3 regions of the Streptomyces sp. NPDC086080 genome follow, and region 1 is predicted to be linked to each of the others. Evidence: riboswitches for the same ligand, from Rfam matches in the RefSeq annotation. Region 1 holds a riboswitch; each other region holds the start of a gene.

What was found. Region 1 has a riboswitch for cobalamin ahead of ACIF9R_RS26795 (energy-coupling factor ABC transporter permease). Riboswitches for the same ligand answer to the same signal wherever they lie in the genome.
Region 2: another riboswitch for cobalamin. It lies ahead of ACIF9R_RS05675 (cobalamin biosynthesis protein); the one in region 1 lies ahead of ACIF9R_RS26795 (energy-coupling factor ABC transporter permease).
Region 3: another riboswitch for cobalamin. It lies ahead of ACIF9R_RS03685 (ribonucleoside-diphosphate reductase subunit alpha); the one in region 1 lies ahead of ACIF9R_RS26795 (energy-coupling factor ABC transporter permease).

Annotation. Positions count from the first base shown of each region.
Region 1 is NZ_JBITRU010000026.1:40,528-43,753, reverse strand. Features, by position in the region: gene cbiQ (cobalt ECF transporter T component CbiQ) at 1-676, opposite strand, end outside; gene ACIF9R_RS26800 (energy-coupling factor ABC transporter substrate-binding protein) at 684-1,181, opposite strand; gene ACIF9R_RS26795 (energy-coupling factor ABC transporter permease) at 1,178-1,888, opposite strand; cobalamin riboswitch at 1,918-2,101, opposite strand; gene ACIF9R_RS26790 (ABC transporter substrate-binding protein) at 2,305-3,226, shown strand, end outside.
Region 2 is NZ_JBITRU010000003.1:340,516-343,741, forward strand. Features, by position in the region: gene ACIF9R_RS05670 (cobyric acid synthase) at 1-552, opposite strand, end outside; gene ACIF9R_RS05675 (cobalamin biosynthesis protein) at 549-1,490, opposite strand; cobalamin riboswitch at 1,610-1,753, opposite strand; gene ACIF9R_RS05680 (hypothetical protein) at 1,940-2,161, opposite strand; gene ACIF9R_RS05685 (anion permease) at 2,193-3,226, opposite strand, start outside.
Region 3 is NZ_JBITRU010000002.1:357,216-360,441, reverse strand. Features, by position in the region: gene mctP (monocarboxylate uptake permease MctP) at 1-763, shown strand, start outside; gene ACIF9R_RS03690 (GNAT family N-acetyltransferase) at 841-1,347, shown strand; cobalamin riboswitch at 1,360-1,536, shown strand; gene ACIF9R_RS03685 (ribonucleoside-diphosphate reductase subunit alpha) at 1,659-3,226, shown strand, end outside.

The DNA of each region.
Region 1 (3,226 bases):
ACCGGACGGAGACCCGGGCCTCGGGCACCAGCACGCGCAGGGTGCCGTCGTAACCCCGCCCGGCGAGCCCCGTCTGCAGCCGCGCCGCCCGGTCGAAGGACCGGACGAACGCGGTCGCGCCGAGCCCGCCCAGCGAACGCCACGTCGCAGCCCGGGTGGTGTGCCCCAACCGGGCCGCCTGTGCCTCCCCGACCCGGCGCACCGAGTCCAGCAGCAGAAAGCTCATCCGGTACGTCACCAGCGCCACGTCCACGAGCGGCGCGGGCACCCCGGCGCGCACCAGCCGCGGCAGCAGATCCGACAGGGGCGTGGTGAACGCGAACAGCAGCACGCCGAGGGAGGCTGCCGAGGTACGGAGCAGCAACTCCCCGGCGTGCAGCGGCCCGTCCGGTGCCGGGGACACGAAGCCGCCCGGCCCGCCCACCCGCACCAGCAGCGGCAGTGCCCCGGTGACACAGAAGCCCAGCGGCACCCGGTACGCCCGCCACAGCCGCCGGGCGGGCACACCCGCCGGGCCGAGCAGCACCACGAGCGCGGTCACCAGCACCAGGGCCGCGCCCGGCCGGGGCGGCAGCGAGATCGCGAGCACGGTGAGCCCCAGTCCCAGCACGGCCTTGTCCACGGGGTGACGGCGGCGCCAGCGACTGCTGTGCGCCGCCGCGTCGATCGGCAGCACCCGGCGATCAGACCGGTCGTCCGGCGGCGGCGCCGTCGCCGGTTCCGGTACTCGTGTCCACCCCGGCACCGGTGCCGTCGACCGGGCCCGCCCCGTCACCTTCGCCGGTACCCGGGCCCGCCCCGTCACCTTCGCCGGTACCCGGACCCGCCTCGTCACCTTCGCCGGTATCCGTGCCCGCCCCGGCCCGGGAAGGCCCCGACGACCGCGCATCGCCCTGCCGCCGCCCGCGCCGCAGCCCGAAGTAGTAGGAGAGGACGCCCGCGCCGATCGCCGCCTGGAGGGCGAACAGCCCCGACTCGACCTCGCCGGACGGCGGTTCGTACAGCGGTGAGAACCACGGCTCGTACTCCGGTGCGATCTCGGTGATCGCCGTCTCCGCCTCGCCGTCCGCGCCAGTGAACGGCTCCTCCTTGTGGTCGCCGAGCCCGAGCACCAGCGGGAGCACGGCCAGCGCGGCCACCAGCGCCAGCAGCAGTGTGTTGATCCTCGCGTCACGGCTCATCGGGCCACCGCCCCGGCCGACTCCGCCGGCTTCCGCCCGGCCACCGACGTGACGAGCACGCCGAGCCGCGTCAGTTCGCCCCTGCTCGACCGCACCAGCATCCGCATCACCAGCACGGTCAGCAGCCCCTCGCTCACCGCGAGCGGGATCTGCGTCACCGCGAAGATTCCCCCGAACTTGCCCAGGGCGCCGAGGAATCCGCTGCCCGGGTCGGGGAAGGCGAGCGCCAGCTGCACGCTGGTCACGCAGTACGTCGACAGGTCGGCGACGAACGCGCCGCAGAACACGGCGGCCATCAGCGGCACGTCGCAGCGGCGCAGCAGCCGGTAGACGCCGTACCCGGCCCACGGGCCGACGATCGCCATCGAGAACACGTTGGCGCCGAGGGTGGTCAGCCCGCCGTGGGCGAGCAGCAGCGCCTGGAACAGCAGGGTGATGGTGCCCAGCACCGCCATGACCGGCGGCCGGAACAGGATGGCGCCCAGTCCCGTGCCGGTGGGATGGGAGCAACTGCCCGTCACCGACGGCAGTTTCAGCGCGGACAGGACGAAGGTGAACGCTCCCGAAGCGCCGAGCAGCAGGGTGCTCTCGGGATGTTCCCTCACTTCACGGATGAGCGACCGGGCTCCGTGGACGACGAACGGCGCCGACGCGACGCCCCAGGCGACCGCGTGCGCCGGAGGCAGAAAACCCTCGGCGATATGCATGGCTCAGCAGACCCTCTCCAGCACCTCGTGGATGGTTGACGCGCCCTGGCCGGTCTCCTGGCTGACGGGTACCACCGCCCGTGCTCCGCCTTCCCGGGTCCCGAAGAACCCAGTGGCTGCCCGTGAGGGCCGGAGCCGGACTTCCCGATCACAGTGGCGAGGGCCGCACCGGTATCGCACCGATTTCCCGTCACCAAGGCGTGGCGACAGTAATGCCCGTTCCGGTCCGGTGACAAGCGGCCCTCGGGGGCGCGCGGACGGCGCCCGGCGGCTCGCGGCCCGGCGCACACCCACGCGCTTGACAGGAGCTGCGCCGACCGTCGGGACGGGGGGACTGAGGGCCCGCCGTCCTGGGCAGAACCTTGCTGCAACTAATATGCAACAGCGATTTGGAGGCAAGAGGGATGCGAGGTTCGATGACGACCCGACGAATACGGGCCGCCGCCGCCACGGTGGCGCTGGCCGGGGCGGTCACCGCCTGCTCGGCGCCGGGCACCGGCGGCGCGGACGGCGGGGCGTCCGCCGCATCCGTGGTGATCGGGGTCTCCAGCGAACCGGACACCCTCAGCCCGCTCCTCGGTTACGGCAAGGACGGCAACTCCAAGATCTTCGACGGGCTCCTCGCCCGCACCGCCGACCTCGGCCTCGAGCCCGCGCTGGCGAAGGCGCTCCCCGAGGTCACCGACGGCGGCCTCACCTACACGTACACCCTGCGCGACGGCGTGAGGTTCAGCGACGGCGAGCCGCTCACCGCCGACGACGTGGTGTTCACCTACCGCACCGTGCTGGACGACAGGACCAACAACACCGCCAAGAGCGAACTGGACGCCATCAAGGAGGTCAGGGCGGTCGACGACGACACGGTCGTCTTCACCCTCGACCACCCGTACGCCGCCTTCGCCGCCCGCACGGTGCTGCCCGTCGTCCCCGAGCACATCGCCGGACGGCAGGACCCCAACACCGGCGCCTTCGGCACCGAACCGGTCGGCACCGGGCCGTACGTCCTCACCGGCTGGAGCAAGGGCGAGAAGCTGACCTTCAAGGCCAATCCGGACTACTGGGGCGGCGCTCCGAAGGTGAAAAAGCTCACCATGGCGATCATCGCCGACGACGACGTCCGCGCCACCCGGCTGCGCTCCGGCGACCTCGACGGCGCGGTCCTGCCGCCCGACCTCGCCGCCACCTTCAAGAGCGGCGACCACAGGAGGACGTACCGGGCGACGTCCTACGACTTCCGCGCGGTCTCCCTCCCCACCGGCAACCCCGTCACCGGCGACACCGCCGTCCGCCGCGCCCTCGACCTCGCCGTGGACCGCCGGGCCATGGTCGACACGATCC
Region 2 (3,226 bases), on a different contig from region 1:
CAGCAGGGCGACCGTGCCGAAGAACGACGCGAAGACGCCACCCCGGTCGATGTCGCCCACCACCAGAACCGGCAGTCCGGCGCCCCGGGCGATCCCCATGTTCACGATGTCCGTGCGCCGCAGATTGATCTCGGCGGGACTGCCCGCGCCCTCGCAGATCACCGCGTCGTACGCGTCCCGCAGTTGCTCCAGGCAGTCCAGCACCGTGCCGAGCAGCCGCTGCTGGCGTCCGCCGTGGTAGCCGCGCGCGCTCATCTCACCGACGGACCTGCCCAGCAGCACCACCTGGCTGGACCGCTCACCGCCCGGCTTGAGCAGCACGGGGTTCATCAGCGCCGTCGGCTCGACCCGGGCGGCCTGCGCCTGCATCGCCTGCGCCCGCCCGATCTCGGCGCCCTCCCGGGTGACGAACGAGTTCAGCGACATGTTCTGCGCCTTGAACGGCGCGACCTTGACGCCCTGCCGCACCAGCCACCGGCAGATCCCGGCGGTGACCACGCTCTTGCCGGCGTCCGAGGTGGTCCCGGCGACCAGCAGACCCCCACCGCTCATGGCGTACGTCCCTTCACGACGCTCCGCGCGAGGGCGCCGGCGCCGAGGGCGAGCCAGCCGACGCGCCGTGAGAGCCGTACCGCCCGGTCGATGTCGGACACGGTCACGGCCCGCCCGCCGCTGTTGAGGACGGGCCGGTGCTCGACCCGTCCGCCGTAGGAGAGGGTCCCGCCGAGCCGTACGCCGAGGGCGCCCGCGAAGGACGCTTCGACGGGCCCGGCGTTGGGGCTCGGATGTCGGTACGCGTCGGCCCGCCAGGCCCGTACGGCACCGCGCGGGTCCGGACCGCCGAGCGCGGCGAGTACGGCGGTCAGCCGGGCCCCCGGCCAGCCCGCGATGTCGTCGAGGCGGGCGGATGCCCAGCCGTAGCGGCGGTAGCGGCGGGACTTGTGGCCGACCATCGCGTCCAGGGTGTTGACGGCCCGGAAGCCGAGCAGGCCCGGCACCCCGGCGGCGGCGCCCCACACCAGGGCGCCCACCACGGCGTCCGAGGTGTTCTCGGCGACGGACTCGACCACCGCGCGGGCGATCCGGTCCGCGTCCAGCGTCTGCGGATCCCGGCCGCACAGGTGCGGCAGGCGGGCCCGTGCCGCCTCGACGTCCCCCGCCTCCAGCGCCCGTCCGATGGCGCGGGCCTCACGGGCCAGCGAGGTCCCGCCGACGACGGCCCAGGTGGCGACGCCGGTCAGGGCGGCGGAGGCGGTGGGGGAGGAGCGTACGCAGCGGGCGGCCAGGCTCCCCAGTGCGACGGCCGAGCCGACGCACACGGCGGTGTGCACGGCGCCCCGGCCGCGGTCGTCCCGCCACAGCACCCGTTCCACGGCAGCCGCGGCCCGCCCGAAACCGGCGACCGGGTGCCCACGGCGGGGATCGCCGAGCAGCAGGTCGCCGAGGAGGCCGGCGGCGGCACCGTACGCGAACACGCGATCGGCACCCATCGGGTTCAGCCGGTGACGGATCCGGAGGGAGCGGCCCCGAAGCGGGGTGGGGAGTCGCTGATCGACCTCGGCAGGCTGCCGCGCATGGCGATGTGTCCTCACTCAGGGTGTCCACGCCCTGGCTCGACGAGACCGGCGGCGAGAGTTCCTGGCTCCCGGGGGTGTTCCACCCCGGTGACAGTGGCGGGACCGCGCCGGAATCGCACCGGCTTCCTCTTCTGCCGCCGTATTGGCTGAGGCAGTCCACCACGGTCCGTCAACGGCCGTCAACCTGCCGTTGACCTGCGGGGCTGAAGTGTGCTGAGGCCCACAGCGGGGCTCCAGTGGGTGAACGGCGGGCGGCGGGGGCACACGCCGACGGGCGGTGCGGGAGCCGGGAGCTCACGCACCGCCCGTCGGACGGAGACGCTCCGCGGTCGGATGACGACCGCGGCGGGTTCAGGTGGTACTCAGGCCATGATCAGGTAGATCCCGTACGCCACCGCCGCCGCGCACGCGGCGAAGCAGACGTAGGCGCCGGTGACCGCCAGGCCGGCGGACTGGCCCTGCGCGGCGGCCCGTTCGCGGCGGGACAGGCCGCTGATACCGAGGGTGAACAGGCCCACCAGGGCCACCGTGACCACGAGGCTGACGCCGAAGACGGAGCCGAGGGCCGCCCAGTCGATCTTCATGGTGCTCTTCTTCCTTCGTGCCGGGCCGCGGTCAGACGGCGGTCTTGGCCGGCGGTGCCGGCTCGGCGGGGGCCGGGATCGTGGCCGAGAGGTCCTCGGTGACGGTGCCCGCGGGGGGCGGGGTGACCGCGGCCATGGCCTGCGTCACCACGCCGGACGGCTCCTCACCGGATTCCTCGTGGTCGTTGACGTTGGTGTGGTCGACGACCTCGCGCCGGGAGATCTTCCAGATCGCCGCGCTGGAGGCGATCAGGAAGACGGCCACGACGGCGGTGCCCCAGCTGCCGAAGCCGCAGATCCACTCGGCGAGGGCCGCGACGACGGCGGCCGCCGGCAGTGTCAGACCCCAGGCGACGAACATCCGGGTCGCGGTGGACCAGCGGACGACGCCGCCCTTGCGGCCCAGGCCCGCGCCCATCACGGAACCCGAAACGGAATGCGTGGTGGAGAGGGAGAAACCGAGGTGCGAGGAGGCCAGGATGACCGTCGCGGCGCTGGTCTGGGCGGCGAAGCCCTGCTGCGGCTGGAGGTCGGTCAGGCCCTTGCCCATGGTGCGGATGATGCGCCAGCCACCGAGGTAGGTGCCCAGCGCGATGGCCATGCCCGCGGAGAGGATGACCCACAGGGGCGGGTCGGAGTCGGGGGCGACGGCGCCGCCGGCCACCAGGGCGAGCGTGATGATGCCCATTGTCTTCTGGGCGTCGTTGGTGCCGTGGGCGAGGGAGACCAGACCGGCGGAGGCGATCTGGCCGGCGCGGTAGCCCTTCTCGGCGGACTTGCCGTTGGCCTTGCCGCCCATGCGGTAGGTCAGCCGGGTCGCGAGCATCGCGGCCAGTCCGGCCACCAGCGGCGCGGCGATCGCCGGGATCAGCACCTTGGTGACGAGGACGTCGCCGTGCACCGCGCCGAAGCCGGCGGAGGCGACGGTGGCGCCGATCAGACCGCCCATGAGGGCGTGCGAGGAACTGGACGGCAGTCCGACCAGCCAGGTCAGGAGGTTCCAGAGGATCGCGCCGACCAACGCGGCGAAGATGACCTCGGGACGGATGCCGGCCTCGTCGACGA
Region 3 (3,226 bases), on a different contig from region 1:
CCGCAACACCACGATCCTGCCGTTGTACTCGCTGATGCTGGGCCTGCTGGCGCTGCTCGGCTTCATGGCGATCGCGGCGGGTGTGAAGGTGCAGAACGGCCAGCTGGCGATCCCGCAGTTGTTCGAGAACATGTTCCCCGCGTGGTTCGCGGGAGTGGCCTTCGCGGCGATCGGCATCGGCGCACTGGTGCCGGCGGCGATCATGTCGATCGCGGCGGCGAACCTGTTCACCCGCAACATCTACAAGGACTTCATCAAGCCGGACGCGACGCCGAGGCAGGAGACCAAGGTCTCCAAGATCGTGTCCCTGCTGGTGAAGGTGGGTGCGCTGGCCTTCGTCCTGACCATGGACAAGACGGTCGCCATCAACTTCCAGCTGCTCGGCGGCATCTGGATCCTGCAGACCTTCCCCGCGCTGGTGGGTGGCCTGTTCACCCGCTGGTTCCACCGCTGGGCGCTGATCGGCGGCTGGGCGGTCGGCATGATCTACGGCACGGTCGCCGCGTACGGGGTGGCCTCGCCGACGCAGAAGCACTTCGGCGGGTCCGCGAAGGAGATTCCGGGCATCGGCGAGATCGGCTACATCGGCCTCACGGCCTTCGTGCTCAACGTGCTGGTGACGGTCGTGCTGACCTTCGTCCTGCGGGCCCTGAAGGCGCCCGAGGGCATCGACCGGACCAGGCCGGAGGACTACACGGCGGACGCGGGCGAACCCGGCGTCCGGACGGAGCTCCCGGCCGCCACGGCGGGCAGCGCCCACTGACGCCGCGGGCACACCGAGTGACGGGCCGCCGGGAGAACCGGCGGCCCGTTGCCGTACCCGTCCGGCACACTCGCGGCATGGACATCGTCATTCGGCCGGTGGAGCCCGGCGAGTACGGGGAACTCGGCGAGATCACCGCACAGGCCTATCTGCTGGACGGTCTGCTGGACTTCAAAGAGAGCGACGGGTACCTCGGTGAGCTCCGGGACGTGGCGAAGCGGGCCGCGGCCGCCGAGGTGCTGGTGGCCACGGAGCACGGGGCGGTGCTCGGCGGGGTGACCTTCGTCCCGGGCCCCGGTCCGATGGCCGACCTGGCGGGGCCGGGCGAGACGGAGATCCGGATGCTCGCGGTGGCCCGCGCCGGCCGGGGCCGCGGCGCCGGGGAGGCCCTGGTGCGCGCCTGTGTCGACCGGGCGCGGGCGACCGGGGGGTGCCGGCGGATCGTGCTGTCGACGCAGCGCACCATGCGCTCCGCCCACCGCATCTACGAACGGCTCGGTTTCACCCGCACCCCCGAGCGGGACTGGAACCCGCTGCCCGACCTGGACGACATCATGCTCCTCACCTATGAGTTGACGCTCTGACACCGGCGCGACACAACATATGGGGCTGCTGGCGGCACCCGGCACAAGATGTATGCTCATGCTCGCTGTCGCCGCAGGGGAATCCGGTGTGAATCCGGAACTGTCCCGCAACGGTGTCCCCACGCCTGCGCCCGCCGAGGTGCGCAGGGGGAGTCAGTCCGAGGACCTGCCGACAGTGCGCCCGGCCGTCCGGTCCGGGTGCTCCGACGTCCGGGCCTCGCGGAATGGGCCGGTGGACGCGACGCCGCGTGCGCTCGTGTGCTGCCCCCTGCGCTCTTCGAGGCCCTGTGCCGAGCGAGGGAGAGCCCCACGTGACCATCGCGCCAGCCGATCCGGCCTCAGCGATCGACGCGCCCCAGGAGAGCGACCGCCCGGGGACCGCGCTGCTGCGGACCCTGACCGAGCTGACCGCCGACCTGCGGGGCGCCGACCCCGGACGGGTCGCCGCCGCCGCCCTGCGCGGCCGGTCCGCGGCCGCCGACGAGGCGCAGCTGCGGGAACTGGCCACGGAGACGGCGGCCGGGCTGATCTCCGAGGACCCCGCCTACTCCCGGCTCGCCGCCCGGCTGCTGACCATCGGCATCCGCGCCGAGGCCGCCTCGCAGGGCGTCACCTCCTTCACCGGCTCCGTCGCGGCCGGGCACCGCGAGGGGCTGATCGCCGACCGGACCGCCGCGTTCGTCCGGCGGCACGCGGACCGGCTCGACGCGCTGGTCGACCCCCGTGCCGACGACCGGTTCGGCTACTTCGGTCTGCGTACCCTGCACAGCCGTTACCTGCTGCGGCACCCGGTCACCCGCAAGGTCGTCGAGACACCCCAGCACTTCCTGCTGCGGGTCGCCGCGGGTCTCGCCGAGGACGACAGCGCCCGCTCGGTGGACGAGGTCGCCGCGCTCTACACGCTGATGAGCCGCCTGGACTACCTGCCCTCCTCCCCCACGCTGTTCAACTCCGGCACCCGGCACCCCCAGATGTCGTCCTGCTACCTCCTCGACTCCCCCAAGGACGAGCTGGACTCGATCTACGACCGCTACCACCAGGTCGCCCGCCTCTCGAAGCACGCCGGCGGCATCGGTCTGTCCTACTCCCGCATCCGCGCGCGGGGTTCCCTGATCCGCGGCACCAACGGGCACTCCAACGGCATCGTGCCGTTCCTGAAGACGCTGGACTCCTCGGTCGCCGCCGTGAACCAGGGCGGGCGGCGCAAGGGCGCGGCGGCGGTCTACCTGGAGACCTGGCACCTGGACATCGAGGAGTTCCTGGAACTGCGCGACAACACCGGGGAGGACGCCCGCCGTACGCACCATCTGAACCTCGCGCACTGGGTGCCGGACGAGTTCATGCGGCGGGTGGAGGCCGACGGGCGGTGGTCGCTGTTCTCCCCGGTGGACGTGCCGGAGCTGGTCGATCTGTGGGGCGAGGAGTTCGACGCGGCGTACCGGGCGGCGGAGGCGAAGGGCCTGGCGAGGAAGTCCCTCCCGGCGCGCGAGCTGTACGGCCGGATGATGCGCACCCTCGCGCAGACCGGCAACGGCTGGATGACCTTCAAGGACACGGCCAACCGCACCGCCAACCAGACCGCCGAGCCGGGCCACGTCATCCACTCCTCGAACCTGTGCACGGAGATCCTCGAGGTCACCGACGACGGGGAGACGGCGGTCTGCAACCTGGGGTCGGTCAACCTCGGGGCGTTCGTGGAGCACGGGGACATCGACTGGGAGCGCCTCGACGAGACCGTGCGCACGGCCGTGACCTTCCTCGACCGGGTCGTCGACATCAACTTCTACCCGACCGAGCAGGCGGGCCGCTCCAACGCCCGGTGGCGCCCCGTCGGTCTCGGCGCCATGGGACTGCAGGACGTCTTCTTCAAGCTGCGGCT